DNA from 2 places in the Laceyella sacchari genome. Region 1 is predicted to be linked to the other one. Evidence: a T-box and tRNA genes for the amino acid it is inferred to sense, from the RefSeq annotation. Region 1 holds a T-box; the other holds one or more tRNA genes.
What was found. A T-box is a leader RNA that pairs with one kind of tRNA and senses whether it is charged. The one in region 1 lies ahead of trpS (tryptophan--tRNA ligase), so its partner is inferred to be a tRNA-Trp.
Positions count from the first base shown of each region.

Region 2: it has a tRNA-Trp gene. The T-box ahead of trpS (tryptophan--tRNA ligase) is inferred to sense a tRNA for this amino acid. The anticodon was not compared.

Region 1 is NZ_CP103866.1:2,485,419-2,500,846, forward strand. Features, by position in the region: gene NYR52_RS12080 (DNRLRE domain-containing protein) at 1-3,463, opposite strand, end outside; partial or broken gene gpr (GPR endopeptidase) at 3,907-4,650, opposite strand; gene rpsT (30S ribosomal protein S20) at 4,856-5,122, shown strand; gene trpS (tryptophan--tRNA ligase) at 5,206-6,183, opposite strand; T-box leader at 6,225-6,469, opposite strand; gene NYR52_RS12100 (CcdC family protein) at 6,611-7,123, shown strand; gene NYR52_RS12105 (2-thiouracil desulfurase family protein) at 7,209-7,670, opposite strand; gene NYR52_RS12110 (phytoene desaturase family protein) at 7,911-9,212, shown strand; gene NYR52_RS12115 (hypothetical protein) at 9,265-9,840, opposite strand; gene holA (DNA polymerase III subunit delta) at 9,853-10,875, opposite strand; gene NYR52_RS12125 (anti-sigma factor family protein) at 10,894-11,595, opposite strand; gene NYR52_RS12130 (RNA polymerase sigma factor) at 11,585-12,136, opposite strand; gene NYR52_RS12135 (DNA internalization-related competence protein ComEC/Rec2) at 12,251-14,656, opposite strand; gene dcd (dCTP deaminase) at 14,806-15,363, opposite strand.
Region 2 is NZ_CP103866.1:2,727,547-2,742,974, reverse strand. Features, by position in the region: gene NYR52_RS13440 (hypothetical protein) at 1-202, shown strand, start outside; gene NYR52_RS13435 (hypothetical protein) at 280-651, shown strand; gene NYR52_RS13430 (DUF4190 domain-containing protein) at 831-1,112, shown strand; tRNA gene NYR52_RS13425 (tRNA-Ser) at 1,340-1,433, shown strand; tRNA gene NYR52_RS13420 (tRNA-Phe) at 1,476-1,551, shown strand; tRNA gene NYR52_RS13415 (tRNA-Thr) at 1,553-1,628, shown strand; tRNA gene NYR52_RS13410 (tRNA-Trp) at 1,632-1,705, shown strand; tRNA gene NYR52_RS13405 (tRNA-Cys) at 1,714-1,787, shown strand; tRNA gene NYR52_RS13400 (tRNA-Leu) at 1,798-1,884, shown strand; tRNA gene NYR52_RS13395 (tRNA-Arg) at 1,894-1,970, shown strand; gene NYR52_RS13390 (hypothetical protein) at 2,022-2,669, opposite strand; gene mnmA (tRNA 2-thiouridine(34) synthase MnmA) at 2,912-4,006, opposite strand; gene NYR52_RS13380 (TrkH family potassium uptake protein) at 4,133-5,485, shown strand; gene NYR52_RS13375 (vWA domain-containing protein) at 5,723-7,297, shown strand; gene NYR52_RS13370 (hypothetical protein) at 7,308-7,637, shown strand; gene NYR52_RS13365 (basic amino acid/polyamine antiporter) at 7,774-9,174, shown strand; gene NYR52_RS13360 (DUF47 domain-containing protein) at 9,306-9,926, shown strand; gene NYR52_RS13355 (inorganic phosphate transporter) at 9,919-10,914, shown strand; tRNA gene NYR52_RS13350 (tRNA-Arg) at 11,015-11,091, opposite strand; tRNA gene NYR52_RS13345 (tRNA-Leu) at 11,101-11,187, opposite strand; gene pepV (dipeptidase PepV) at 11,591-13,006, shown strand; gene NYR52_RS13335 (Asp23/Gls24 family envelope stress response protein) at 13,047-13,688, opposite strand; gene NYR52_RS13330 (cysteine desulfurase family protein) at 13,710-14,870, opposite strand; gene NYR52_RS13325 (L-aspartate oxidase) at 15,045-15,428, shown strand, end outside.

The DNA.
Region 1 (15,428 bases):
TAAACTTCTCCACTACATCAGTTCCCACACTGGAATCATAGGTATTGATAATGTATCCGTAAATGCCATTTGGGTTCGGATTTTCCGTTTTGGAAAAGCCAGATACAGTTAAGATCGAACCCGCTCCACCCTTTAAGTTGACATCTTGGTACACCGTTTTGTATTTTGCTGAATCCCCAACCAATTTGACTGAACGTACACCACTATATGTTTCTGTGGCATCTAGGCCGTCCCCTGCCGCTGTGTCTCCTTGCAAATACCAACGATCTGGAATTTTGTCGCCAGCGGGATCGATATCTCGTTCAAAGTCGCTGTTTTCCAATACGTTATATGCTCCGTAATGCCCTTCTTCGATTTGCAAGCCATCAAACCAATACGTTCCTCCATATTGGCCATTGATTCCGCTGATATACCCGCGTATTTGCAACTGGTCATATCCTGTCAATGTTCCCGGATCGAGAGACAAGTGGATGCGGGTCGCTTCTTGCGTGCCTGTAATGCCAGCACCGGCGATGGCTGTGGACGCTCCAGTTTTGGAGTTGAACGCAAACGCATAGATGCTACCTCGTCCCTGTGCGCCACTCGTTTTTACATATCCGCTCAGTACATAGGTTTTATTGGGATCGTAAGCAACTTTATCACTGGCAATGGCCGTAGCCCCAGAGACATTGGAAATTTTGATGCTTTTATTCCCCAAGGTGATGCCATCTGTTGTAAGGCCTGTACTATCCCAAGAGATATTAACGGATCCACTCGGCACTTTGCTCCAATTGTCCGGCCAATTGTCACTGTTGCGATCCAGCTCAAAACTCCCATTGATAGCCAAGTTATTGCCAGGGCTCATCGCCGATGTTTCCGACAAGACGTTGCCATAGGCATTGTATTTGGTCGCAGTTGATTTTTCGACTGGATCAGTAGAGGCCGTCAAATTGTTTTTATCATCATATTCGTTGGTTGTGGTGTTGCCGTTGGCATCTGTTTCCGTCACCGGATTGTTCTTGCTGTCATAAGTGGTGCTACTCGTGTTGTTGAGTGGCGTACTGGTGCTAGTCAGATTTCCTTTCTCATCATACGTATAATTGTAAGTACCCGTGCTGTCAGTTGCGTTGGCGTTGCCGTCTTTGTGGCTGATCAATTGGTTTTTGTCGTCATAATCAAACGTGTTCTTAATATTGAAACCAGTCGGATCTTGCGTTGTTTGGATCACATTTCCATACGTGTTATGGGTATAAATCGTTTTCGTTCCTTTTGGATCAATGACGGTGGTGGTGTTATTGACTGCATCATAACTAAATGTTGTTTTCGCCGTTTGTTTCGCACCATTTACTGTGATGGGATAAGATACAGTATTCACCCGGTCACTGTCCGTGTCATAACTGATTGTTTTCGTATGGTTGTTTGGATCAGTAATCGATGTAAGGTTGTGGTTATCGTCATAGCCATATGCCTCTGTTGACACCACCGAACCTGTTGCATCCTTGTGTGTGATGCCAGTCAAATTGCCGTTCGCGTCATAGGTGTACTCCACTGAGCGGTTCGCTGGATCAGTCACTTTGCTGACTCGGTTGTTGGTATCATAAGCCAGTGTGATTTGTCTACCTGACGCATCAGTAATGGACGTGGGCAGGTTATCGGTATAAGCGATCGTTGTCGTGTTATTGTTGCTATCAAAAATCGAGACCAACTTTTTGGCTGAGTTGAAATTGTATTTTGTCTGATCCGATGTTATCAGGGTAAAGGTACCGTTACTGTTTTTCACTAATTCCAAGTTGACTCCATCAGGCGCTTTATACGTACCCGTTGATACTCCGCCCGATCCATATTCCGGTATAAACGTATGTGTGGTGCCATCGGCATCAGTATAAGCAACAGGACCATCGGAATCCATGGATAGACTTTGTTCTAGATTGGAAATCCAACCATAGCCAAAAATACCACTTTTGTTTGAACGGCTGTTATAAGCTCGTTCCACTGACAAACTTGGACCGCGGCCACTGATACTGACATCCGTATCTTGCAAATAATAGTTACCGTTATAAGTATTCACATTAGAGGCAGCCGTCGTCCAGAAACTTTCTACACCTATCGGATCAATGGTATAAGTAATGGTCAGCTTGGGCTTTTGCGAGTTGTTTGGATCAGGGTCGAGATAGTCACTGGAACGAAATCCTTTTCGGTTATTGCTTTCCGAATTCAGGCGTAACATCACACCATAGTTGGAGCTGGTGCCTGCATACCATTGTTTTGTTAGTGAAGTGATATCAAAATCATAAGCTCCCACAGCTCCAACCGATTTCGTGGAGATAGGTGTTGTACCAGATGACGGTTGGTTGCTTCCCTTGATATCAGTTGAGTTCCAATCCGAGTTGACTTGATAAACATTGACTTGCTCTGCATGAGTGGTTGCGTATTGATGCAATGTAAGCGTCGCTGAAGAAATATTAGCCCCACTCAATAATGGAGATAATGCGAACTTGAGATACGAACGATATTCTCCCGTACCATAAGTCGGATCAGTATAGGTTCCTGTGAGCAAATAAGAAGAAGTGCCAAAGTTAACATTTTTACCATTAGTGGAATTTGTGACTGTGGCATCGTATGTCTTAAGTGCACCTTGCACCGAAACAGATGGATCGATCACTACTGGATATGCCCGCTTTTCATCCTTTAACCAAGCGGTATCCACTTTCAAATCTATAAATGTTTGGTTTTTCTCCTCACGCAATTCATATCTGGCACCAAAGGATTGCTCATCATTGGCATCCACCATAAAAGGTCGAGGGATGGCAAACACCGTGTTACCCTTGTTGTCCAAAAATGAAAGAGAACCGTCTTTCTCTTGTTTGACATCCACATTTTTCGTTTTTAAAGATAATGTATAAGTAGACTGTCCAGTATATTTTTGCAACACCCAGGCTTCTTTAAAACCTGTATTGGTGACATAATAGCTCAGATCCGTATATGGATAAACCGAGGGATATGTCACTTTGTTCTTATCTTTTTTCGCAGCTACATTGGCACCATCAACCAACCCGAAATCGATGTGGGCTTGTCCCAATTGCAAACGAACGACTTTCTTGCCCCGGCTACGTGGAGCAAACCCCACTTGAAATTGGTTTCCTCCATTTGTGAGGGAAAGTTCAGCATCATCTACAGCGTCCGCTTTTTTTAATTTGACTTCTTTTATCTCTTTTATCTCGTTATCGATTTCTACCCATTTATCACCCTTTTTATAATGAATAGGTTCCAAATATTCTTCCAAAGTATATGTCTTTTTGTCTGGAGATATATAAGTTTTGGAAGTGGCAGTCCGCATGTGTTCCAATTCAACTGGCTTGGGTGCGGGAGCAGCCAATACATCAAATGTTGCTTGTGGCCAGAGAGTGAAGATCAATGTCAATGCAATGGTAATCGATACAATGCTACGAATTCGCGCGTATCGTTCAGCATAAAAAAATTGCAAACATATCCCTTCTTTCTTCACATGCTAGTTGTTTCGTGACACAAAATAGTCACAACTACAATATATAATTTAATAAGTTATAAATAATAAATCAATTATTTTTATCTATCTTTTAATTTATTTTTTTTATAAACAGATTATATATTTTATCCTATTTTAAGCAATTTATACTCTATTATGTAAAAGTACCATCAAAACGATTTGAAAAAATAAAGCCCGGCACCTCCTTGCCAGGCCCATAATCAATAAAAGACTTATCAGTTTTAAGTTTTTCATCTTGATATAATGCATTTATATGATGTCAAAGTAAACTGTCACTAGTTTTTAAAATCCCTCTGACTGAACAACTCAACCAACTTTTATTAACACCTGTTTTTTGATGGGAACAGGAAACGTCCTAGCAATCCTTTTGAATAAATGGATCGTTTCCATACCAGCAATATTATAACTGTCGGAACTCCAATCGCAATCACCGGTACACCCAGTGTTTCTTTGGTGAGTGCTTTGCGCTTGTTGCCCACCCCTGAGCCAGGATGAATACCGGTGTCAGCTACTTGGATGGTGGTGTTCACGCGGCTGAGCGCTCTTGACGCCAATGAATCAAAGGCGATGACGAAGTCCGGTTTCGTCTTTTCCACCACGCCGCGCACGATCTCGCTCGTCTCGATCCCCGTGATGCCCAGCACGCCCGGCGAGAGTGCGCTGATCGGCCGATACCCTTCAGCGACAGATTCTGGCGCCAGCTCAAACAGGTGGCGGGTGACGAGGGTGTGTTTGACCACAAGCGGCCCGAGGGCATCAGCCGTGACATTCCAGTTGCCGAGGCCGACGATCAGGCCGGAGTCGTCAAGGCCAATGCCAACTTCATCCAAAAAACGGCTGAATTGCTGGGCAAAGTGTTCACTTACGCGTTTTTCCAGCATGGAATCTCTGCTTCTTAGTGCCGGCACTTCCAACGTCAGATAAGTGCCAGGCACTTTGCCGATCGCTTCACTGCCCGCTTGGTCATCGATCCAGATCCAGCTGGTGGTGATGCCTTCTTCGGTGTTCTCTTCAATCCGTACGCCGGGGATGTCGCTTGTGCCCCCCCGCTCATCTACCGCCATCTGATGCGCTTCCCGTGCAAGGTCTGTGCGGATGGAGTAGCCAGACAAATCGATTTGGTGTTCAGTGCGCTCTGCGTTCATGAATGAATCTTCCTCCCCGTTGCATCCATGGGTGGATGCCACCTTTGTTCGGGACACCTCCCCGACAATCCGCTAATAGTTTGCTTTTTGTTGATTTATTTATTCCTCTGGCTTGTGTTATTGCTTTTTGCCATAGCTCATGCTAGAATATTGCATGTTGCATAAATGGGATGCGGAGATCAGAATCCCACAGGAGGTGAATGTATTGGCTAACATTAAGTCCGCAATCAAACGCGCTAAAACCAACGAAATTCGCCGTCAGCGCAACGCTTCCCAAAAGTCTGCTATGCGTACGGCTGTGAAAAAGTTCTTGGTTGCCGTTGAACAACAAGACAACGAAAAAGCAACCGTTCTGTACAAAGAGGCTGCTCGCACTTTGGACAAAGCCGTAACCAAAGGCCTGATCCATAAGAACGCTGCGGCTCGCAAAAAATCCCGCCTCGTAAAAAAACTGCAAGCATTGCAAGCGTAATGCAGCTTATGAACGACCCGCTTTGTTGGGTCGCTTTTATTTAAAAAGATCTCGCCCCAGGTTTTGGGACGAGATCTTTTCATTTAGATTATGCCCATGGCGTCTTTGATGCGTTTCAATGTTTCATCAGCCACCGCCGCCGCCTTCTCCCGGCCTTGTTTTAGCACTTGCTCCACTTCGCCAGAATTGCGGATTTCATGGAAACGCGACTGGATCGGCGCGAGATGATCGATCGTCACTTCAATCAGATCCTTCTTAAACTGACCATACCCCAATCCTTCATACTGTTTCTCTAATTCTTTGATCGACTTGCCTGACAGGCTACTGTAAATGTTGAGCAAGTTGCTGATACCTGGCTTCGCAACCGGATCGAAGCGGATGACATTCTCTGAATCGGTTACGGCGCGCTTCAGCTTTTTCTCAATCTTCTTCGGTTCATCCAGCAGTGTGATATAGTTGAACTCACTATCGGCGCTTTTGCTCATCTTTTTGGTCGGATTGTCCAGCCCCATAATCCGGGCACCCACTTCGCCGATGTACGGTTCGGGCAACGTGAAAATCTCCGCGTAATCACGGTTGAAACGCTCAGCAATTTCGCGCGTTAATTCCAAGTGTTGTTTTTGGTCTTCACCGACCGGCACCCGCTTGGGGTTGTAAAGCAAAATGTCAGCCGCCATCAGAACGGGATAGGTGTAAAGTCCAGCCAAAACGGATTCGGACCCTTTGCCCTTCTCTTTAAATTGCACCATCCGATTCAGTTCGCCGACGCGGGCAACGCATTGCAACAACCAAGCCGCTTCTGCATGGGCTGGAACCTGAGATTGGACAAATATGGTGGACTTGGCCGGATCAAGCCCGGTCGCCAGATAAATAGCCACCAAATCAATGGTTCTTTGCTTCAGCAATTCGGGGTCTTGCGGAATGGTGAGGGCGTGCATATTCACCACACAGAAATAACAGTCGGCCTCCTCCTGCATTTGGACAAACCGTTGCATCGCCCCGATATAGTTCCCCAGGGTCACGGCGCCAGTCGGTTGGATGCCTGATAATACGCGTTCCATCTTGACACACTCCTTTTGAGAAAATAAAAAAGCCCGCCCCCGTAAGGGACGAGCTTGAACTCGCGGTACCACCCTTATTTGCCCGAAAAACATATACTTCGGGCACACCTCATTCATTCATAACGGAATAACCCGGATTTCCTTACTGACGGAATCTATCATATGCCCCCGCGTTCAGGAAAACGGCTCCAAAGCCCATTCATATGGGGGACCGGTTGGCTCGCACCTCCCGCCAACTCTCTTATGCGGCCGCTCCTATACTACTCTCCTTTATCATCGCCGTTGTGCCAGTATGAAAATTTTCCCATTCGCATAGGATACTTAATGATATTCATTTTGCTTCAATATTGCCAAAAAGTCAAGCGAGCCCTTATTTACAAAGGGCCGGGAATGTGCTAGTTTTTTTCTAGAATCAGGAGGGACGGATATGGGACAAATTTTACCGATTCAACTCACAACCATCGCGCCGATCATTGGGTTCGCCATGGCTTCAACTTTTTTTATCATGCGGTTGAGAGCTTCCAAAAAGCCGACCTCAGCAAAAAAAATCATCATACCGCCCCTGGGGATGAGCACCGGTTTCCTGATGTTCGTGTTTCCAGAATGCCGCATCCCTCTCTCGTGGGCGATCCTGTCCTTTTTGGCAGGAGCCTTGTTCTTCTCGTTGCCACTCATCAAAACATCCGCATTTGAAATTAAAGGGGACGACATCTACCTGAAGCAGTCTCGCGCCTTCGTCGTCATTTTGAGCGGATTGTTTGTGGTGCGCCTCGCCTTGCACAACTACATCGAACATCATATCAGCATCTTCCAGACAGGCGGCGTTTTCTTCATTCTCGCCTTTGGCATGTTGTTGCCGTGGCGCGTCGCCATGCTGTTCCAATATAAAAAGATCAAAGAACAGCTTGGGCAGAAAAACGTCCCCTCGCCCACAGCCTGACAAGGTAAGCCCTCCTTCTTCGGGGGGCCCATTTTTTTTGCAAGACGCCATAATGTCGCGGGACGCGTTTTCCATTAAAGCTTGCTTATGACTCTTGTTTCCACTCCTCCTCAGACACGACGTTAATCCCGTGGCGCTTAAGCAATGCCGCTGTCACTCCTTGTCCTGCTTTCTTCACGCCTTGAAAGGTGCCGTCATATACGATGCAATTGCCGCATGAGGGGCTTTTCTCTTTCAAGATTGCCTCCTCCACCCCCAGCATTTGGGCTACGCGTAACGCCTCATAAGCTCCCCGCACAAACGCTTCGGTCACATCTTCTCCGTCCACGGTGACCACTTTTGCCTTTCCATCCAACACATCATGCCCATCACCACCAACGATTTCCGCTGGTTTGCGTGGAGTGGACAACCCGCCGAGCTGCTCAGGACAGACGGGCACCGCCTCCCCCCGCTTAATGAGTTCCTGAATCTGCTCCACCCGATTGTGCTTGCCATCATACCGGCAATGGATACCGGCAAAACAAGCACTCACCAATTTTCTCTTCATCGTATCCCTTCCCTTGTCTTCCATATAACTCCATTTGTTTATCCATCACGCCCTAATGTACCCCTTCTTCACATCCTTATCAACATCCCTTCCGGACCGGAAATCAAACGCACTAGCAAGAAATTTCCGAACTCAAATAAAAGCCTACTCTAAGTGTTTTAAACTTGATAAAATAGGAAAGTGATCGATATCTCAATTTTTTCCGCTTTGTAACCGTTTACTGGAGGAGAGTGTTTCTACGTGTCTGAAAAAGCGATTGTGGTGGGTGGAGGTTTGGCCGGCTTAAGCGCCGCCGCTCGGCTCGCACACAATGGATACGATGTGACCTTGTTGGAAAAAGCGCCCAAATTGGGTGGCCGGGCGATTACCATTCCGTTGAAAGGATTTAATTTCAACTTTGGAGCGCATGCCATTTACGCCCGCGACAAGTCCATTTTGCGCAAATTTGAACATGAAATTGGATTGAATGTCGATTGGAAAGATTTTTCCCCATCCAAAGCCTTTTATGACATGGGATCGTATACAACGCCGATGCCGGCAACATTGGAAGGGCTTTACCGTACCAAAGTGCTGGATTCACAAAACAAATTGCGGTTTGCTTATGAAGTGTTCAAAACAATGTCCTCCATCAATCGCGGGGAAGAAGGCATCCCTATTGGTGAGTATTTACAAAAAGAAACGCCACAAGTCCGCGATTTGCTTTTGACCATCGCTTCATCCAACTTTTTCACCAATGAACCGGAACGCATTCCTTCGACGTTGTTTTTCGATTACTACCGGCGCCTGTTCGCGACCCAACGGGCCGTTTCTTACATCGGCGGCGGTTGGCAAGCGATCGTGCAGGCTTTCGCCGACATCATCGAAAAAAACGGCGGACGCATCATCACCAAAGAAAAAGTGAGCCGGATCGACTTGGACGGCAAGGAAATCACAGCCATCTACGGCAAAGAAGACACGGTGTACACCGCAGATCATTATCTATTCTGCATACCGCCCAAAGAATGTAGCCAATTGTTTGCGGAAACGCCTTTGCAAAAGTATTTCGAAGAATATGTTCGTTACTCCCCCACCAGTGTGGTCGTGTACGACGTCGGCCTTTCCGAACGGATTTCCAGCCCGTTTACTTACATTTATCAAAAAGCGCAAAAGGTATTCATCACAGACATTTCATACTATGACACGACCTGTGTACCTGAGGGCGGACAATTGATGCAAGCTGTCGCCTATCTGAATGATGAGGAGATCGCCCAAAACAAAGCCGATGAGAAAGTAGCCATCATCGAATCCATTTATGACAAGCACTTCCCCGGCTGGCGCGACCGTCTTGTAGCTAAACGCGTGTCCAAAAAAGCGACGGTACAGGAAATCAAATGCATTGATGACCAACGGCTGATGCCGGTCAAATTCCACAGCCTGGCCAACGCTTATTTTGCAGGTGACTGGTGTCAAGGAAAAGGGCAACTGTCCGAGCTTTCCTTCACCTCCGCTTATGAAGCCACCCGCCGTATCATGAAACACCCTGTTGAAGAAGAACAGGATTGATTCGTAAAAAGCCCGGCTTGCAAATAGCGAGCCGGGCTTTTTGTATTTAACATCAACTTAATAACATGACCACACAGGTGCCGATCAATGTCATCACCAAGGTCACGGATGCAAACACAGTGGAAAATAACTTTTTTTCTTCAGCGTAAGTATGCAGTTGTTCCGGCGTCTTCCCATCCATCCGCTTAATGTGCGAGCGATGGTTTAAGTTGATAATCAAAAGTATGATCACCGGAACGACAATGAAATACCAAATCGGTATCCCTTCGCGAAATGGGGCCCCTCCTTCGCGGATGAAGGCCTGTACAAAGAAAAACAAACTACAGGCCGTTTGCAACAAAGCAGTGGAGAACTGATAATTCCCCCAGCTTTCCCCCAGCTTCTCATGTTCATATTGTGACAATTCTCCCATGCCGGGGAGCGCTCGCAACAAGGGGTTGCTTTCTTTAAACACCCAGATGCTGACAGGCGTCACCAAAAAGAGCAACCCCACCACTAAGAAAAACTGCGGGGCGGTGACATTGAACGCCAGCAACAGTCCCAACAAAAGTAACACGGCAACAAGCAGTCCGTTGAGATACAGCCATTGCCGTTTGCGCAAAGCTTGTCGTTGTTGGTCTTGCATCATTGATTGCTCCTTTCAAGCGGACATATGCAATCGGAACAGCAATCGTTCGACAGCCAATTCCTTGTCCACTTTTCCCGATTTGATCTCCTGGTCAGCCGCAATGGCCATCGCTAGCAAAGAACGCAACTGCTTTTCACTGAAAGCCCTCGCTTGGCGCGAAGCCAATTTCACCGGATAGGGGTGCACTTTCAGCTGTTGCGCCATCTCACGTTCACTCATCCCTTTTCCCGCCAACGTCTTCACTTGAAACATCAGGCGGAATTGACGAATGACCAGCGCCAAGATTCGCACGGGTTCTTCTTTCTGGAACAGCAAATCATGCCAGATATGAAAGGCGTCTTCCAACTTTCGTTCCGCGATTTTCTCTGTCAGTTTGAACACATCCTGCTCCAACGTGCGCGGAACCAATTCCGATACGATCTTTGGGGTGACGACTCCGTTCTCACCCACAAACGTGGCCAATTTCTCGCATTCTTGATGCAAGAGGTGCAAATCATTTCCCACCAAGACAAGCAGTTCTTTCAGCGCATCGGCGTCGATCCGCACCTGTCGCTCGCGCAACTGGCGCACAACCCATTCCGCAGCCTCTTTGCCTTTGAGCGAGTCAAATTGCGCCGTACGCGCGCCGGCCAACAATTCCTTCACTACCTTCTTACGCTTGTCCAAATGGTCACCGTGCAGGGTGAGCACCACCACGCTGGTTTCCAACGGATTTTTTAAATAATGGATCAGTGCGTCCGAATCATGGGAGACACCGCTTTTTCCTTTGCTGGCGGTTAAAAACTGCGCGTTTTTGCCCACGATAAAGCGGCGTTCACCAAAAAAAGGAAGCGTCTCCGCCTCCTGAACCAACATCTGAATCGGCGTTTCTTCCAAATCCAATGTAACCGCATTACCAAACTCATCTTTCTCGGGCATCACATGCGCACGCAACCCCGACAGCGCTTCTTCAATTAAAAAGCGCTCGGTGCCATAAAGAAAGTAAACTGGGTGAATCTTGTTCTGCTTCAGCTCCCGTAAAAGCTCCTGGTTCACTGACTTCACCTCTTCACCCTAGTTTACCTTTTCGCCCCGCTCGACATCAATAGTGAGCTGTTTGGAAGCCCCTTTTTCATCCTGATAAGAGACTTTGACGCGTCGGGCGGAAATCCATTGCATGCGCGGCTTTTTCCCGCCGACGAACAGCTTTTGCGAATAGGTGGTTTTCGAATCCTTGGTTTTGACCAAAAGGTGGTTGTCGGTCCAGATCGCTTGATATTCACGATCCGGAGAAAACGCAATATGGGACTGTCCGTCTTTTTCACTGCTCATGGTGATAAGTACATCAGGCGAAACTTTGCTAGCATTTTTTCGATCGAAGGGACTGCCGTCGCGCGAAGTCATCGTTTGTTTCGGCGGATCGCTCATCAACCACCCATTCACCCACACACCGCTCACAAATCCCACGACAAACAGAGCCGCCATGCCGACAGCCACTCGTCGAGACGGACGCCAGCGCGCCATCCAGCCGGATGGATTCGGACGGGACTCGGACGGTTTGTCCTCCATTTCCGCCAAGAGCGAATCAACCATACTAGTCGGCGGCATCACTTGCGGCAATCGGGACAGCTCATCGGACAAGGAGCGAAACCCTTCATAAATGCGTGCATCTTCAGGCGAGCGGGCCAGATGCTTCTCCAACATCTCCTTTTCCACTTGCGTCAAATCACCATCAAGGTCGCGTTGCATCCATTCAATCCATTTTTCACGATCCATGGGTGGTGGCCCCTCCTTCCTTATAAGCCGCCAGCCATTGTTTCAACTGCTTGCGTGCCCGAAACAAGTGCGATTTGACCGTATTGATCGGCATCCCCATCGCTTCAGCGATCTCTTGGTAATTGTACTCCTGAATATACCGCAACACGACCGCCGTTTGTTGCGTTTCCGGCAGGCGGGAAATAGCCTGCTTCAGATCAGTCATCATTGCGCCGCCTTCCACTTCGCGGACGGCCTTAACATCTTCACGCCAAAAATCTTCCCGCATTAACACCACCTTCTTCCTTTTACGAAACATATCCATACAGACATTGGTCACAATCCGTTGCGCCCAAGTGTGGATCATGGCATCCCCTTTGTATGTCGGCAAATGCTTATACACCTTTAACAAGGCTTCCTGTGTTGCATCCAGAGCATCTTGCTCATTGTTTAACAAATAATACGCTGTGCGGTACATTGCGACTTCCAATTGCTTCAACACTTGGACGACAGCTTGCCTGTCTCCCTGTTGCGCGCGCCGGATCAAATCAGAGTCGAGCAACAAAACCCCTCCTACCATTTAGACTTTCTCGTTCAGATCGATGTTGCAACCAGTGTACCATAAATTTGCCAGATCCCTTTTGAAAAAAGTTTGCCTTTTTGTTATTCCAACGCGCTATCCGTCATTTTGTAAAAAGGGAGCAATCCGTAGCCGACCCGTTTGCACCTCCACTTGGATCGCTCCTTGAAGGTCTGTCCGCCAAATATGTATCCGTTCTTTCTGCAAGCGGCGGATCACTTCTGGAGCGGGATGCCCGTAGCGGTTTCGCCTACCGGCAGAAATGACTGCATGCTCCGGCTTAAGCGCTTCCAACCACTTGGATTGCGTACCTGATCGACTGCCATGGTGAGCCACTTTCAACAGATGAATATCGGGCAGGCTCACTTGGCGCAGCAACTGGTCTTCTGTCGGACTTCCCGCATCTCCGGTGAAAAGAAACCGCACCCCTTCTACCGTCAACAGAAAAACAAGCGAATCTTCATTTCTTTCATGACGTGTGCTGATTCCCGGATGGTAAAATTGCCAATTCACGCCTTCCCCAAGCCTTTCCCATCGCTGCAAACGCGGTACCTGCACAGGAATGCCCCTGCGACGGATCGCTGTCATCACTTCGCGCTCCATGGGAGATTGGATGGGGGAGGGATTGCGCACCACCCGCTTGACCGGTATGCGCTCCACAATGGCCTTCACCCCGCCGATGTGATCTAAGTCGCCGTGGGTCATCACCAATGTATCAATCTGGTTGATGCCTCGGAATTTAAGAAAAGGAACCACTACTCTCCTGCCGGCATCAAAGGAAGCCTCCCTATCCCGCACATCGCGCCCGCCGCCGTCAATTACAATCACCTGACCTGATTTCGCTTCAACCACCGCACAATCTCCTTGACCCACATCCAGAAATGTGATGCGCGTCGTATCGCTCCCTATTTTTATGCTTGCGGCGATAAAGAGCAAGCCGATCCAGCAAATCCACCCATAGACGCGATGCGCGCCGCTATAATTGCGAAATGCCCCACACCATGCAGCAAAAAGATACCAACTCGCCAATGCGTATGCCATCAGCCACCAACCCGGCGGGGTTTGCCACAAGCGATGCAATGGGGTCAACTGCGCCAGCATGCCAACGCCCCCATCCACGATATACAGGCAAAGCGTAACCATCTCGGCCAACGCACGGGCGCCCGTTTCCCAAACTGCCGCCAACAACACCGAAACCATCCCCAAGGGCGTCACCACTAAGCTGACAATGGGCACAAACAATAGATTGGCGACACCCGACAGAAGCGAATATTCATGAAAATGAACCAGTGCAAACGGCAACGAAACCCCTTGAGCAATCAGCATTCCCGCTAATGCTTGTCGCGCCCAAGCCCATGGAAGAGGAAGGGCATCACCCAGACTCCCCGTCCCAATGACCAATGCAGCGGTGATGGCATAGGTCAATTGAAAACCTGCTTCTTCCAATACATGCGGATTCCAGCCACATTGGAGCAAAAATGAAAGGGCCAAGAAAGATAGCACATCTTGCTGGCGACGCAAAAGGGTAGCGAGCAAAACCATTCCAGCTGTCAAAGCCGCCCGGATCACAGGGGCGCCCATACCGGTCAGGATAACGTATAACGGAAGCAGAGCCATGACTGTGCCTGCCGCTTTTTCCCGGGTCATGCCAAGCCGCTTCAATCCCCAATATCCGACTGCGAGCAACACACTGACATGCAAACCAGAAATGGACAAGACATGGATGATGCCAAGGGTAGCGTAATCCTGTTCAATCCGTTCGGGAACCGCTTTTCTCTCGCCCAGCAAAATGCCCCGCATCACACCGCTTGTCTGCTCCGGATAAATTCGTTTCACGGTTTCACTTGCCCAGTTCCGCACTCCGCCCATCCAATACAAGGGGTGGTATTTGCTAACGGCCAACAGACGGAATTTGGACAGCGACTTTCCTTCAGCCAACCAGTGAATGCCGCGCCGTGCCAAGTACTCCCTGTAATCAAAGGCCCCCGGATTGCGCGGCAAGGGCGGACGTTGAAAAGTGAGTGGCATCGCTACCGTCTGCTGGGGTTTGATCTGCAAAGCTCTCCGCCACTGGCTGGGATCGGACAAAGTTAGCGTGACTTGCACCGGTTCCCGTTGCAGCAAATGTCGCCACTTCCCACCCACGCGCAACCGCTCCACATCGAGCACAAACATGAGGCGATCTCCATCACGTTCAGGCAGGGAGGTGACTTTGCCTACCACCGGCAAGGATCGGGAGGACTCAGCGGATGCCCCGATCAGTGGCGAAAGTGCCGACACCGCATGCCCCTCCACCCATGCGATCCGCCCTCCTGCCACGCACACGCCTACCAATAGCAAGGTGATAAAAACCCCTTTCCGCCATTGGTAATACGCCCATCCGCCACCCAGCAGTGCGACCGGCGCGGCGAGCAGGTAGACTGTGGCGGGGAGTCGACACCATCCATGTACGAAGTAGCCGAGCACCCACGCCAAACTTAACACCACCAAAGGCCGTTTCATTCTCCCACCTCCTTTTCGCCCAGTTCTTTCTTCCCGCGCCACGCTCATTCCCTTCTTTTTCCAACAGATTTCAACAAAAAAACACCCATGTCGCACATGAGTGTTCTCTTGCCGGCAATGCGGCTTTTTCCTTCGCACGATCTGAAGCTTTACACTTTCGGCAACGTAATACCCGTTTGGCCTTGGTATTTTCCTTGTTTATGCCCATAAGAAACTTCGCACGCTTCATCGCTTTCCAAGAACAGGATTTGGCACAATCCTTCATTGGAATATATTTTCGCCGGCAGGGGAGTCGTGTTGGAGATCTCCAATGTCACATATCCCTCCCAGCCCGGTTCCAACGGGGTGACGTTGGTGATAATGCCGCAACGCGCGTAGGTGGATTTGCCAACGCAAATTGCCAGCACGTTTTCGGGAATGCGGAAATACTCCACCGACCGGGCCAAAGCAAACGAGTTCGGCGGAATAATACATACCTCTCCTTGAAAGTCCACGAAGGAATCGGAACTGATTTCTTTGGGATCAATCACCGAATTTAACGCATTGTGGAAAATCTTGTACTCATTCGCCACCCTGAGGTCATATCCGTAACTGGACAAGCCGAAGCTGACGGCCTCCCCCTTTCCCACATTGCGATCGATAAATGGTTCGATCATCTTCCGTTCTCTCGCCATCATCCGTATCCATTTATCCGATTTGATTGTCATTTTGGATAACTCCTTCTCTGCTGGATCGTTCTTTATTATTGTACATAAATTAGGCGAAAAGAAAA
Region 2 (15,428 bases), 240 kb from region 1:
GCCGGACAATGAGAAAAGCATTTATTTATGGTTACAAGCGGCATGCCATTATCCCAATATGACGCTTGATGATGCAATTGAATATTTGTCCGCTTGGAGTAGCAGAACCAATCAGGTGCAGGCTCTTTATTATCATTATGTCCACATGGTCTTGAAAGAGATGGAAGGAATAAGCTTGAAAAAAGCAGGGCGAAGAGATTAATTGAAGCTTGTGCCAAAGCAGCGGATAAGTCCCCCTACAAGACCTTCTGTTTTGAATGGTTTGGAGTAGGAGAAGGCTTGCAGTCATTGGTTCATCATCGGATGCTTGATGAAGCTGGGGGAAATCAGTTGCGGACGGTAAGAGGCATTGTGACGGAGTATAAGCATCCCGACAATGGAAAAGTCGAGGACAATGGATTTGTGGCATTTTTCAAGCCAGGGAAAGCAAAAGGAATTACAAAGGATTCTCTCAACAAAGAGGTTCCGTTGCAATTTGGATTTAGTTGCGACGGGCTTCGGGCCAAGAGTAAAAGTGTCAGGGCACTCAACTACCTTGAAGAGAACGTAACAGCAGATGATAAGAAAACGGCTCACAAGAAGACACAACAAGCGCAAAAAGAGACCACTATTGGACTTGCTTACCAAAAATCGCGTTCCAGCCATACATAAAGGTAAAAACTGCCATCAATTGCTTTTTTTATCAATCCGCCACATGAAATGAAGGGGGGACAGGGAAAAATTTATAAAAAGGGGTTTGCGATAGAAGGAAAATGAAAAGAATAAAGAGAGAGGGAATATCTGCTACCTGATGAATAAACTAACATTAACATGCGGGTTGGAGGGATTTGATGGAACCAACGCAAATTCAAACCAATTTGGGAAGAATGCCACAGCGAAACAAAGAAGCGCAGATTGCATTGGTGTTGGGTATCGTCGGCTTTTTTTCAGCCTTTGTGTTTGCCCTGGTCGGGATTGTGTGTGGAGTGGTCGGATTGGTGCTGGGGCTGAGGGGTAGAAGATCAGAAAAAGGGAACTTGGCGAGCGTGGGGATGATGTTAAGCGGATTGGCAATTGGGTTCAGTTTTATTCATGCACTGTTAAAAGCAGTGTTGATGACCGCACTCCCATAAAGCTGATAGCAATCGGTTGCGGAAAGGAAGTTAAATCATATCTTCGTTCGATGGCGGAGTATTGGGGTTGACCAGTGAGGGAATATTCAAGCATGCGGGAGTGGCAACCAAATAAATTCAGAATAGAATTAAATTAAAATTCCCGTTGACAACATGAATGAACCAGTGTAATATATATTTTGTCAGCGAGATGAGCTGACGAAAACGAAAACTTCACTTCACAACACGGAGAGATGTCCGAGCTGGCCGAAGGAGCACGATTGGAAATCGTGTAGGCGGGCAAAACTCGCCTCGAGGGTTCGAATCCCTCTCTCTCCGCCATTTTTGACAAATGCGGTTGTCTATGTTATAATAATTAAATGTGGCTCGGTAGCTCAGTCGGTAGAGCAGAGGACTGAAAATCCTCGTGTCGGCGGTTCGATTCCGTCCCGAGCCACCACGCTGGTGTAGCTCAATTGGTAGAGCAACTGACTTGTAATCAGTAGGTTGGGGGTTCAAGTCCTCTCACCAGCACCATACAGGGGCGTAGTTTAGTGGTAGAACAGAGGTCTCCAAAACCTCCAGTGTGGGTTCGATTCCTACCGCCCCTGCCAATTTTCATGGCGGCATAGCCAAGTGGTAAGGCAGAGGTCTGCAAAACCTTTACCCCCGGTTCGAGTCCGGGTGCCGCCTCCATATGAAGTTTGCGGACGTGGCGGAATTGGCAGACGCGCAAGATTCAGGTTCTTGTGGCCGCAAGGCTGTGGGGGTTCAAGTCCCTTCGTCCGCACCAATCGCATATGTGCCCTTAGCTCAGCTGGATAGAGCGTCTGACTACGGATCAGAAGGTCGGGAGTTCGAATCTTCCAGGGCACGCCATATAAAAAGTAGCCGGCTTTGAAAAAAAGTCAGCTACTTTTTTTATTGGCTTCAATTGGTTAAATCTCGTAATATTTCTGTCAACTTATTTTTGGTAGATCTTGTCGCTTCGCAGGCCAGATCGCATGTGGGCGTATTTTGCTGTGGGTTTTCCTTCTGTACAACGGTTGTCTTTGAAGGTTTATTATGTATGTCTGAACTTGGTGAAGGGTTTTTTTCATATGAAGGCGTCGCGCTGGCCACTACATTTGAGGAGGCGTGAAAAATGTTAAGCGGGTCCCGGTTGTCGTCATTCCCGATGGGAGAGGGTTTGTTCGGAGATTGGTCAGAGTGAACCGCATTTGGGGTTGGGCTGGCATCTCCGTCAACCGTGACAGGAAGATGTTTTGCCGGGTTACTGGGTTGATGGCCATTGTCCGATGCATTCGCTTTTGTAGCGGTGGATATGGACTGGTTTGACCTGTTCAGTTTTTGTTCCGTTTCTGGCGTGGGCCGTTTCGTTTGCTTAGCGGTGACTCCGTTGTTGTCAGTTGAAATAGAGCCAGTAGAGTTGGTGAAAATGGCGTAGGAAAAGACGGAACAAGCAATGCCAGCACCAATCAGAGCAATGGTTTTTCGTTTGATTTGCGTGCTGTATTCTTCGGGAGACAGGTCATCTGTGTCAAACTCAGGGGTGGGTAAATACGCTTTGTCCTTCAATGCTACAATCCCCCTTTATACTATGAAACTCGACTTAATGCTACTCTATTTTCCAATATTTGAATAGTAGACTAAAGTCCCGTTTTCGGTTGTGCCATAAAACGGAAACATGTTGACAGCCCAAAGAAACAGAGTAAAAGAAGTTTGCTGAACGATGTCGAGAGAGGCATCGTAAAAATAAGGTGCGGCTTTCTTGAATCAGCCTGTGGCCGCTCAAGAAAACCGCCCAATGCTATTTTATGTTAAAAGGTGCTGTCAATAATGCCCCCACCTAAACAAATTTCCTCATCATAGAAAACTACAGATTGCCCTGGGGTGACTGCCCGTTGCCGTTCGACGAATTCCACGCGGAAGGTGCCGTCCGGTTGCGGAAGTACGCGCACCGGTTGGTCTTTTTGACGGTAGCGGAATTTAGCGGTGCATGTAAAAGGCTCGTTTGGAGTGTCGCCTTGGCCTAACCAATTGATATCGGTGGCGATGAGTCCACCGGAGTACAGCGCTTCATGGTCATGGCCTTGCGCCACATAGAGAATGTTCTTTTCAATGTCCTTTTTCACGACAAACCAGGGTTCGCCTGTTCCGCTTCCACCGATCCCCAATCCTTGACGTTGACCCAACGTATAATACATCAAGCCATCGTGCCGCCCTTTCACTTCCCCATCCAGGGTAAGGATCTCTCCAGGTTGTGCAGGCAGATAGTGGCTGAGGAATTCACGGAAATTCCGTTCGCCGATGAAACAGATGCCGGTGCTGTCTTTCTTTTTGGCTGTGGCCAAACCGACTTTTTGCGCGATCTCACGCACCTCCTGTTTCTGCATGTGCCCAATGGGGAACATGGCCTGCAACAATTGTGGTTTGTTGACGGCGTACAAGAAATAGGTTTGGTCTTTATTGGGGTCTGCGCCACGGGCAAGGTATTTTTCTCCGTTTTTCTCGATGATTTGTGCGTAATGGCCCGTTGCAATGAAATCGGCCCCCAGTTGTTTCGCTTTGTTTAAGAACTCGCCAAACTTGATCTCCCGGTTGCACATGATGTCCGGATTGGGGGTTCTGCCTTTTTTGTATTCATCAAGGAAATACTGAAACACTTTTTGTTCGTATTCCTTTTCGAAGTTGACAGAGTAATAGGGAATGCCAATCTGTGCGCAAACGCGGCGCACATCTTCGAAGTCTTCCGTGGCTGTGCAATGGCCGAATTCGTCGGTGTCATCCCAGTTTTTCATGAACAGCCCGATCACTTCATAGCCTTGCTCTTTTAGCAACCAGGCGGTTACGGACGAATCCACGCCGCCGGACATGCCGACCACCACGCGTATATGTTTCTTGCTCATTTGCATCACTTCCAGTGTTCGGTTTCATACCCTTGTTTCGATGGCATGTCTTCATTATAATCGAAACCAAATGTTTTCAACAAATCCGCAGGCAAACGATCTGATTGATTAGAGATTGGTGGATGTGCAAATATGGACCAAAAACAATTATTGCAAAGCAGGCTCACTTCGACACAAATTTTGGTGCTCGGATTTGCTGTGACGATTTTGATCGGGGCGTGTTTGTTATCTTTGCCGATGGCTACAGAATCCGGACAGGGATTGCCGTTTATTGATGCGTTGTTCACAACCACCTCGGCTGTATGCGTGACGGGGCTAGTGGTGGTTGACACAGCAACAACGTTTAACACCTTTGGCGAAGTAGTCATCTTATTGCTCATTCAAGTGGGCGGATTGGGCTTTATGACGTTCGGCACGTTTTTCGCATATCTTGTGGGCAAAAAAATCGGATTTCGGGAGCGGTTGGTGTTGCGGGAGACATTCAACCAGTTCAACATGCAAGGGGTAGTCAACCTCGTGTTGAAAGTCCTCAAAATTACCTTCATTATTGAAGGAATCGGATTTGTATTGTTGAGTGTGCGGTTTGTTCCCGAATTCGGATTGGAAAAAGGACTTTATTTCTCTCTTTTTCATTCCATTTCTTCATTTAATAGTGCCGGGTTTGATTTGTTTGGAGAAAAGGAACCGTTCAGTAGCATCACCCATTATGTTGCAGATCCGTGGATGAACCTGGTTGTTTCCTCCCTTGTTATTTTGGGTGGGATCGGGTTTGTTGTCATTTTAGAATTGCTTCATTATCGAGCGACCAAACGGATCAGTTTACATACCAAGATTGTTCTAACCATGACGGGCATCTTGATCGTGATGGGTATGTTGGTGATTTTGGTGGTGGAATGGACCAATCCCAAAACTTTGGGCGGGCTGTCGTTTCAAGGAAAAATCATGGCATCTTATTTTCACTCTGTTACACCGAGATCAGGTGGCTATAACACGCTCAGCATGGGGGATATGTACTCAGCGACACTGTTTTTCACTGTGTTGCTGATGTTTGTGGGAGCTTCTCCCAGTTCCACGGGCGGGGGAATCAAGACGACCACCTTGGCGACCATTCTGCTGTCGGTCTGGTCAATGATCCGCGGACGGGATGATGTCATCGCATTTAAGCGCCGCATTCCCCACGGGTTGGTGTACAAAGCGCTCACCGTGACTGTGGCGGCGACTACGCTGGTCATCTTGGATACGATGTTGTTGACGATCACTGAGCAAACGGATCTGTTGACCGCTGGGTTTGAGACGGTTTCCGCGTTTGGCACAGTTGGTTTGACCATGGGATTGACCCCGACGTTGTCAGTGCCAGGCAAAGTGATTGTTCTGCTCACAATGTTTGCCGGTAGGTTAGGGCCGCTCACCATCGCTTTTGCCATTGCTCACAGTCAGCAACAACCGCCTTACCGTTATCCTGAAGATAGACCGTTGATCGGTTGACGAACAGGTCGGATGGGGGGAGTACCCTCCCGGCATGGCAAGTGGTTGATCGGTCGTTAAAGTGGGCATGCTGGTAAGGAATGTGGTGTGACGGAGTTGGCTAAAAAATCGTACTAAGATTGTCGAAACGCCAGGCTTAAAAGCGGTTGTCAAAGCAAAGTGGTTCCAGTAAGCTATTTACAAGCGCAATGGCATAGAAATGAGTATCATGTAACCACTTTCAGTAAGGAGGGGCTTATGCGAATCAAAAAAAAAGATTTCTTGCCATCGGCTCTCCTCTGCTGCAGTTTTCTTTTCTTAAGCGGTTGCGCCACCGTGATAGAAAAAATTCAGCATACGACTGGAAACCAAGTTGAAAAAGTAGAACAGTTGGCAGTAGACGATATTCAAAAGCAAGAGACGGAAGAGACACCGAGACAAGAGGATACATCGGATTTGCCCAAGAGCCCGGCTCCACATACGGAGTTAAATGATATTTTAAACGATGAAGGAAAAGGGGAGTACGCCGGCGAGAAGTTCAACCGGAGTAAGGTGGTTCAAGCTTTGAACCAGATGCCCAAAGGTTTGAGCGATGACAAGGCGTATGCCTATTTATTGGGTTTAGTGGGTGAGAACTACCGGAGCGATGTGGAACGCTTCAAAAATCTAGAGGAAGCCGATTATAAAGAGATGGTCGATGTTTGGGTGGCAGCGCGCCACAAATACCCCAAGCCGACACCTGCTTCCGCTTCCAAGGATAAGCCGTCTTCAACGCTTACACCTGAACAGCCCAAGAAAATGAACATGTCCGTCATGCTCGACGCCAGCGGCAGCATGAACAGCCAGTTGTCGAATCACAGCAAGAGCAAGATGGACAGTGCCAAACAGAGCATTGAACAATTGGCTGCCGCCTTGCCTCCGAAGCGCTCCCTGTTGCAAGTGAAAGTGTATGGCCATGAGGGAAGCAGCGCGCAAAAGGATAAAGAACGGTCATGCCGAAGTCAAGCGAAAATCTACGCCGGGGATAAATGGGACCGAGAAAAACTGCGTAAAGCGCTGAGCCAAATTCATCCGACTGGATACAACCCATTGGCACTGGCTATGGGTAGCAGTTCCAAAGACATGCAAAAAGGGGCTCCGGCTACCGTGGAAAACCATATACTCATCATCAGCGATGGGTTTGAGAATTGCGGCGGGGACCCGGTACAAACGGCTAAACAGTTGCATCGCGAGTACATGGCCAACATTCATGTGATCGGTTTGGATGTGGAACCGGAAACGGAGCGGCAATTGCGGGAAGTGTCTACCGTTACGGGAGGCGCTTATCAAACCGTGACGGATGAAAAAGAATTGAAGCAGGCCGTAAAAGAACGAGTGGAGATGGTGAACCGACTGAATGATCCATGGCAGATCCGGGCACTCCAAACTGCGATCCATGCGCATCACCAAGACGAAAAAGAACTGACTAAACAGCATCAGAAGATGAAGAAGAAAGTGGAAACCGAGCATCAGCGTTTGAATGAGGCCAATATGTATATCAAGAATGAAGGAAAAATTGACAAAAAGACATGGACGGAAATCGATACATGGATCGACCAACGTTGGCAACAGCTTGAATCATTCACGGAAGATCGATATGGGGAAGTAGACTCCCTGTTGGATTCTGAGTTTCAAGAAGAGACACACCGCTTGATGAATGAATGGGAAAAAGATGGCGGCAAAAAGGAAGAGTTTCAGAATAAAGCCGTGCAGCTGTTAAAAGAGGATTTGCTGAAGAAAAAAGCGGAAGAGGCTGGCGGGCTGACGGACCTGTCGAATCAGCAGAGCGAATGAGGGGAATGTGATGTCTGAGTGTCCATTTGCGTTTGTGTATGATGAGCGTCTGGGATTGGCTCGACCTGTTCTTTATGTCGAATATGAAGAGCTTTCCCAAGAGAAGCAAGATGAATTTGAATTGAAATGCCAAGAGTGCTGTTCGTATATTCCAGAACGGATTAAGGAGATCGAGCAGGACTATATGCAGCGGTATGAAGCACTAGCAAATACGGAGGATGAAACGGAATTTTTGCGGTTGAACGACGAATTGAACGAGTTGTCCAAGCGCATCTGTGAATTGAATTTGCTGTATTTGCAAATAGAAGGAACCTATTTGTCTGCCAATGTACATGCGTAGATTAAAGGTTGGGGTGTGGAAACATATCCCAACCTTTTTTATTACTATAAGACTTTACCATGCTAATGTATTAGTGTATCATCAAACAATAGTGAAACAATGTACAGAAAGAAGACGTGTTTTAGGAGTGGAGAAAATGAAACAGAAACAATTGGGTTTATTCTCTTTGATGGCGGCGGTCGTGGGAACCATCGTCGGCGGCGCCGCCTTCAATTTGCCAAGTGATATGGCGGCAGCAGCAGGAAGCGGTCCGGTCATCCTGGCTTGGGTGATCACCGGCTTGGGCATGTTGGCGCTGGCGATGGTTTTCCGAAATCTTTCGTCGCGGAAGCCGGAGTTGAGCGGTGGGATCTACAGCTACGCCAGAGCCGGATTTGGACCGTTCATCGGTTTTAGCAGTGCTTGGGGTTATTGGATTGCATCAATTTTGGGGATTGTTGCGTTTGTGACATTGTTTTTCCAGACACTTCGCTTTTTCTCTCCGTTGTTTGGTCAGGGGGATAATCTGCCTTCCTTGGTGGGAGGGATTGCGTTTGTGTTGTTTTTTCACTGGTTGGTAGCACGTGGGATCAAGGAGGCAGCTATTATCAATATCATGACGACAGTGGCCAAGTTGATCCCGATCCTGATCTTTTTAATCATTGTAGCGGCGGCATTTAAGCGCGATGTGTTCATGGCCGACTTATGGGGCCCGGGGAGCTTTTCTTGGCAGTCGGTCAGCCAACAAGTGAAAGACACGATGTTGGTTACTTTATGGGCTTTCGTAGGAATTGAGGGTGCCATTGTCTTGTCGGGTCGGGCTAAACGAGCAAAGGACGTGGGCGTGGCGACCATTGTGGGGTTGCTGGGCACTTTGGCGATTTATCTGTTGATTTCCGTACTGTCGACAGGGATTTTATCACAAGCTGAGCTGGCTGCATTGCCAGAACCGTCCATGGCCTATGTCTTGAAAGCGATCGTGGGGCCTTGGGGGGCAGTTTTGATTGTGATTGGCCTTCTGATTTCTATCTCGGGAGGCATGCTCAGTTGGTATTTGGTGACGGTTGAGATTCCGTATGTGGCGGCGCAAGATGGCGTGTTTCCGGATCGATTTGCCCAGGTGAATCGTCAAGGTACACCGATGGTATCGCTGTGGTGGTCGACGGGAATCACTTTGCTCTTTACCGGTTTGGTGTACGTGTCGGCGTCCACTTATCAAAAAGTATATTCAATGGCCAGCGTTGCCATATTAATCCCATATCTATTGTCTGCCTTGTACCAAGTAAAATTGGCCTTGGTGGGGGAAACTTATCTTAAGGATGGACGGAGAACAAGAGATCTTTTGATCGGCGCGTTGGCTACAGGCTATTCGCTATGGACGCTTTATGCCGCTGGCCTCACTTATTTGTTGATGGTTTCCGTTGTGTACGCGGTGGGCATGGTGCTGTATCTCTGGGTGCGACGAGGGCAGGAACAGAGCATGCGCAAGTGGGATTGGATTGTTGCCGGAATCATTGTGATGGCGGCTTTGGTAGCACTGGGCGGCGGGATGGTGTAAATTGGTATATTAATTTTTTGTAAAGGCGAAATTAATATATGGTTAAATGTGCGTCCGAACTCTGTTCAATCCCTTTTGTTAAGTCTATGATTATTTTTGGTTAAATAATGGTTAACTAGGAGGAATTGAACGTGCTGTTTAACCGCTCAAAAGACCGCCTTTTTTTCAAAATAATGGTTGACGCAACCACCAACATCGCGGAGGCCGTCCAGCTTTTCCGCGAAAATGTGGAGACGCTGGAAGAAAAGGAAGCCTATGCGGAACGCCTGAAAGAACTGGAAGACAAAGGGGACCATTATACGCATCAGCTCATTAGAGAGTTGAATCAAACCTTTGTTACGCCATTAGACCATGAAGATATCCTCAAGCTGGCCTATACGCTGGATGACGTCATTGACGGCGTGGAAGCCTGCGCGGCTCGCTTTGTTTATATGCAGGTGGACAAAACAAATTCCTGCCTGATCAAGTTTGGAGAGATCTTGGAGAAGAGTGCCCGCCATCTCCATGATGCTTTCATCGCTTTGGAAAAGCGCGACTATGAGTTGATCCGCAAGATTTCCATCGAGATTAACTTGCTTGAGAATGAGGGCGACCGGTTGATGCGCGAAGGCATCATGGAGTTGTTTGCGGATCCGGTGGATGTGGTTCATCTCATCAAAATGAAAGAGATTTATGAGAAACTGGAAGATGTAACGGATGCTTTTGAAGATGTGATGGACATCATGGAAAGTGTGGTCATGAAGTATGCTTGATCCATTTTGGGTTTTAGTCGCCGTTGTCGTATTGGCTCTCGTGTTCGACTTCACCAATGGATGGCATGATACGGCTAACGCTATTGCTACTGTGGTGGGAACACGAACACTTTCTCCGGCGATGGCGATTCTGATGGCTGCCTTGCTCAACATAGCGGGGGCTTTTTTTTCGACGGAAGTGGCGAAAGCGATCGGAAAGGATATTGTCGATCCAAATCACGTGACATTGATTGTGTTATTGTCGGCGTTGTTGGCAGTAATCTTGTGGAATATCATTACAGTGATCCTGGGTTTGCCGACAAGTTCGTCCCATGCCTTGATCGGTAGCTTGATTGGCGCTGCCGTCGCTTATAAAGGCACTGCGATTCTGCAAACTCACGGTATCCTGATGATATTGGTCGCGTTGCTGGTTTCACCGGTGTTGGGTGCGTTGGTTGGGGCTGGTCTTATTAAACTCATTCGTGCGTTATTCAGCAATATCCCTCGTTCCAAGGTGAAAAGGACGTTTAAGCCGTTGCAGATCTTTTCCTCCGCGTTCATGGCGTTCAGCCATGGTGCAGCCGACGCCCAAAAGGCGATGGGAATCATCGCGATGGCATTGGTTGCGTATGGCTCCCATACCGAGTTGTATGTGCCAGATTGGGTGAAGATTGCAGCTGGGCTCGCCATGGGCTTGGGTACAGCGATGGGCGGTCAGAAAATCATCCACACCATTGGCTCGCGTCTGAGTCGCTTGGAAACACCACAAGGTTTTGCTGCTGAGACGGGAGCTGCGCTGTTGTTGGCGACAGTGGCGAAAATCGGAGTTCCGGTAAGCACCACGCACACCATCACGGGTGCCATCATGGGCGTGGGTGCGGCGGAACGGGTTCGTAGCGTTCGCTGGAGTGTTGCCACCAAGATTGTGTACGCTTGGGTTTTGACATTGCCCGTTACTGCTTTGATGGGCTATATCTTTTATACCATCTTCAAAGTGTTAGAAGGATAAAATGCCAAAGCTTGCGCTCCGTTTGTTCATTGGATGGGCGTAAGCTTTTTCATGGCAAAGAAATATGAAAAAACCCAGTGGATTTCCACTGGGTTTTGATTGGCGTGCCCTGGAAGATTCGAACTCCCGACCTTCTGATCCGTAGTCAGACGCTCTATCCAGCTGAGCTAAGGGCACATATGTGATTGGTGCGGACGAAGGGACTTGAACCCCCACAGCCTTGCGGCCACAAGAACCTGAATCTTGCGCGTCTGCCAATTCCGCCACGTCCGCATAAATGGTAGTGGTGAAGACAGATTTAAATATATCATCATCTTAAAGAGATTGCAATCATTTTTTTGCAACAAAATCATATTTTTAATATTCGGCCCTTTTTTGGTAAATGGGAATGGCTTGTTTATTCGGATAGGGCGTGTAGTGCAGGAATGGCGTGGCGTTTCTGCTGTTGATGGGTTGTTTGATTTTAAAAAAATTTGGTCGAATGTTTGGCCGCATGGTATAGTAAAAGCAGTCAAACTTCAATGAGCGGGGGATTACCCACCCCTTATCTTGCAGGTGAACGCCTTAAGAGGCAGCTTACTGGCTCCCCATTACAGGGTGGGGAGGTTCGCAAAGAACATAGCAACGGTCTGTATACAACATCGCGGAAATAGAGAAAAAGCAGGAGGAATGACCGATGAGTGAGATTCGCTGGTTGGACGAAGTGGAAAAACGCAAAGAAGATATATTAAAAGATCTGGACGGGTTGCTTAGAATTGAAAGCGTACTCGATGAATCCACAGCGGGGGAGAAGGCGCCATTTGGGCAAAAAATTGCTGAAGCGTTGGAATATATGATGCAGTTGGGGGAGAAAGACGGGTTCCTCACAAAAAATGTGGATGGGTATGCAGGTCACATCGAATACGGTGAAGGTGAAGAACTGATTGGTTTGATTTCCCATATCGATGTCGTTCCGGCAGGTGAAGGGTGGACTTCTCCTCCTTACGAGCCGGAAGTGCGTGGTGGCAAACTTTATGCCCGTGGTGCAATCGATGACAAAGGGCCAACCATGGCCGCATACTACGCCTTGAAAATCGTTAAAGAGTTGGGCTTGCCTCTCTCAAAGCGCGTGCGGCTGATCATCGGTACTGACGAAGAATCGAAGTGGCGGGATATGAAGGCTTATTTTGCGCGTGAAGAGATGCCGACAATGGGATTTTCGCCGGATGCTGATTTTCCGATTATCGCCTCTGAAAAGGGGTTGTTGGATATCCTGCTCACTGGAAACGGTCAAGAACAACCAGTTGATGGGGATTATTGGACACTGGCTGAATTCAAGTCAGGCCAGCGGGTCAACATGGTTCCCGATCAAGCGGTGGTCAAATTGGCAGGCGAGGGCGATGTGTTTGAATTAAAAGAGAAAGTGCAAGACTTTTTGCTGACACATCGAATTCAAGGTTACGCGGAAGAAAACAACGATGGTGTGTCGATTGTGATCCAAGGGCAATCCCACCATGGTTCCGAACCGCATAAAGGGTTGAATGCCGCATTGGAAATGGCTCGCTTGCTGGGGCGTGTTCCGCTTGATCCGTCGGGGCGGAACTTTGTTGACATGCTGAATGATCTGCTTGTTGACGGGTATTTTGGCGAAGGATTGGGTATTGCCCAAGAAGAAGAAGTCTTAGGCAAACTGACTGTAAATGCGGGCGTTGTTGAACATGTCCACAACGGGCGCCAGTCGCTCCGCATCAACGTCCGGTATCCGCTCGGAGGGGATGCTGAATCCATCTTGCAGACCATCACGGACAAAATGTCGGCTTATGGCTTTACTATTGACAATGTGGATCACAAACCGTTGCATCACGTGGAGCGCAACCATCCATTGATTCAAACCCTGGCCAAAGTCTACGAAGACCAGACAGGAGAAAAGGCCGAAATCCTGGCCATCGGCGGCGGCACGTTTGCACGGGCACTTAAGACGGGAGTTGCTTTCGGCCCGTTGTTCCCAGGCAGTGAAGAGACAGCCCATCAACGGGATGAACACATCCTGCTGGAAGATTTATGGCGGTCTACCGCAATCTATGCGCAAGCAATTTACGAATTGGCGCGCTGATAACAAACCCCCCGGCCCATTTCAGGGTCGGGGGGTTGCGTTATTTTGCATGATACATTTTATAGATAAAGCTGTCCGGTGTGACGTCTGGAGGAAGAGGTCGCATCGTTTTCACCCTAATTTTGTTATTGAGGATCGTGCGGTGAAGGGCTTCAAACTCCGTTTGTTTGTATAAAGGGGAGTTGTAACCGTTCAAGTAGATCATGGTGTTGTCTTTGAAATAAACCATGTATTTTAACCGCAAATGGCGGTCGTCATGAAATGGCCACCGCTCATAATCGTAATCCAGCACGACTTGGTCGATATCGCGCCATCGTTTTACTTTGGCATCGTCCAAACTAAATAAGGTATTATAGGCAATTCCTTTGGGAGTCACCAACAGATAGTTGTCAAAGGCCAAAATGACCAACGGACTGGATACCAAATACAAGGAGGCGAAGACCAAAAAGGTTCGCCGTAGTTTTTGTGGGTGTTGTCGCATCCGGAAAAAAGCGATGACAAAGAAGACGACGCCACACAAGAACAAGAAGACAAATCCATAAGCAAATGGGGTGCCCATCAGGTAAACCTGATCGGGTTCTGCGTAATTTTCCAACTGATAATAGATGAAAGCAATCCACAGCAAGGTGGACACAATCAACCCGCCAGCTAGCCGAAGAATCCAATTTATCATCGTCCGCAATGAAGTCGAGCCTCCAGATTGTTAGAGTTCTTGGGGAGATAAGGAACGCAGATAATGCATGACTTCTTTCAACTCGTCAACGAATCGGTCGATCACTTCTAGGGTCGTGTCTTTGCCAAAGGTGATGCGTAAGCTTTCGAACGCGGTGTCCAAGCTTTTGCCCATGGCGATTAACACATGCGAGGCGGCGTGCTTGCCAGCGCTGCAGGCGGAACCGCTGGACACGTAGATTTGTTTACGATTCAGTTCCAAAAGAATCGCTTGCCCCTCTACACCATGAAAACTTAAATTCAAGTTGTTGGGTAGACGGTCGGTGGGGTGTCCGTTTAAATCTACATCGCCGATTTCCGACTGGATCCGCCGCCAACAATGATCGCGTAGCGCGGTGAGGCGCGCCTGTTCATCAGCCACTTCCTGTGAGATGAGTTGGCAAGCGGCACCGAATCCGACGATGGCGGGCGTGTTTAGTGTGCTGGCACGCAAGCCGCGCTCCTGTCCGCCGCCGTGAAGCAGGGGTTCAATCCGCACTCCTTTTTTTATATACAGGGCTCCAGATCCTTTTGGTCCGTACACTTTGTGCGAACCGAGGGAAAGGAGATCGACGCCCAACTCGATGACAGAAAAAGGAACCTTGCCAAAGTATTGAACGGCGTCAGTATGAAACAATATAGGAGAATCCTTCAGTAATTGCCCGATTTCGCGGATGGGTTGCAGAGTTCCCACTTCGTTGTTGGCAGCCATGACGCTGACGAGAATGGTGCGGTCGGTGAGCGCCTGTTTTAATTGATCCAGCTTCACCAACCCATTGGAATCCACCGGCACATAAGTAACTTCAAACCCTTCCCGTTCCAAAAAACGGCAGGCTTCCAAAACCGATGGATGTTCCACGGATGATGTGACAATATGGTTGCCGAAGGCTTTCCGTTTGCGGGCGGCGCCGATCAAGGCGAGATTGTTTGACTCGGTTCCGCTGCTGGTGAAAATAATTTCACGCGCAGTGGATGCCCCGATTGCTTGGGCTACCTGTTTTCGAGCCGTTTCAATTGCCTCGCGGCTTTGCTGGCCGAAATCATGGATGCTGCCGGAATTACCATAAGCTTGGCTAAAGAATGGCAGCATTGCCTCCAGCGCTTCGGGGCGCACAGGGCTGGTTGCCCCGTAATCAAGGTAAATCGGTTTCATTGGTTGTGCCTCCGCTCTTTCTTTCCTTTCTTCATACATTATAACGGAAAACGCTTGGTTGAAGACCTGCATTTCCAATCTGTTCACAATGAAGTCGCTTAAAATAAAGGTTGACATTCGTCATTTTCCTGAGAAAATAAAAATGTTAAGATTTCGTGAAAGGATTAAATGAAAATGACCCGATTAGTGACCGATTATGTTGTGGTGGGAAGCGGAATCGCAGGCTTGACGACGGCTCTTTCTCTTGGGGAATCAGGCCGTGTGATTGTGCTGACCAAATCGCGTGAGCAAGAAAGCAATTCTTTCCGGGCCCAGGGAGGGATCGCGGCCGCCATTGGCGAAGGGGATTCTCCTGAATTGCATAGACAAGACACCCTGCGCACCGGGGTTGAATTATGCATTCCACAATCGGTCGACGTTCTGGTAGAGATGGCTCCCCAAACCATTCAACTGCTGTCTGGATGGGGTACTCCGTTTGACCAGGAAGGTGCGCAATTTGCTTTGGGGCGGGAAGGCTCCCATAGTGTTTCGCGCATCTTGCATGTCGGTGGGGACTCG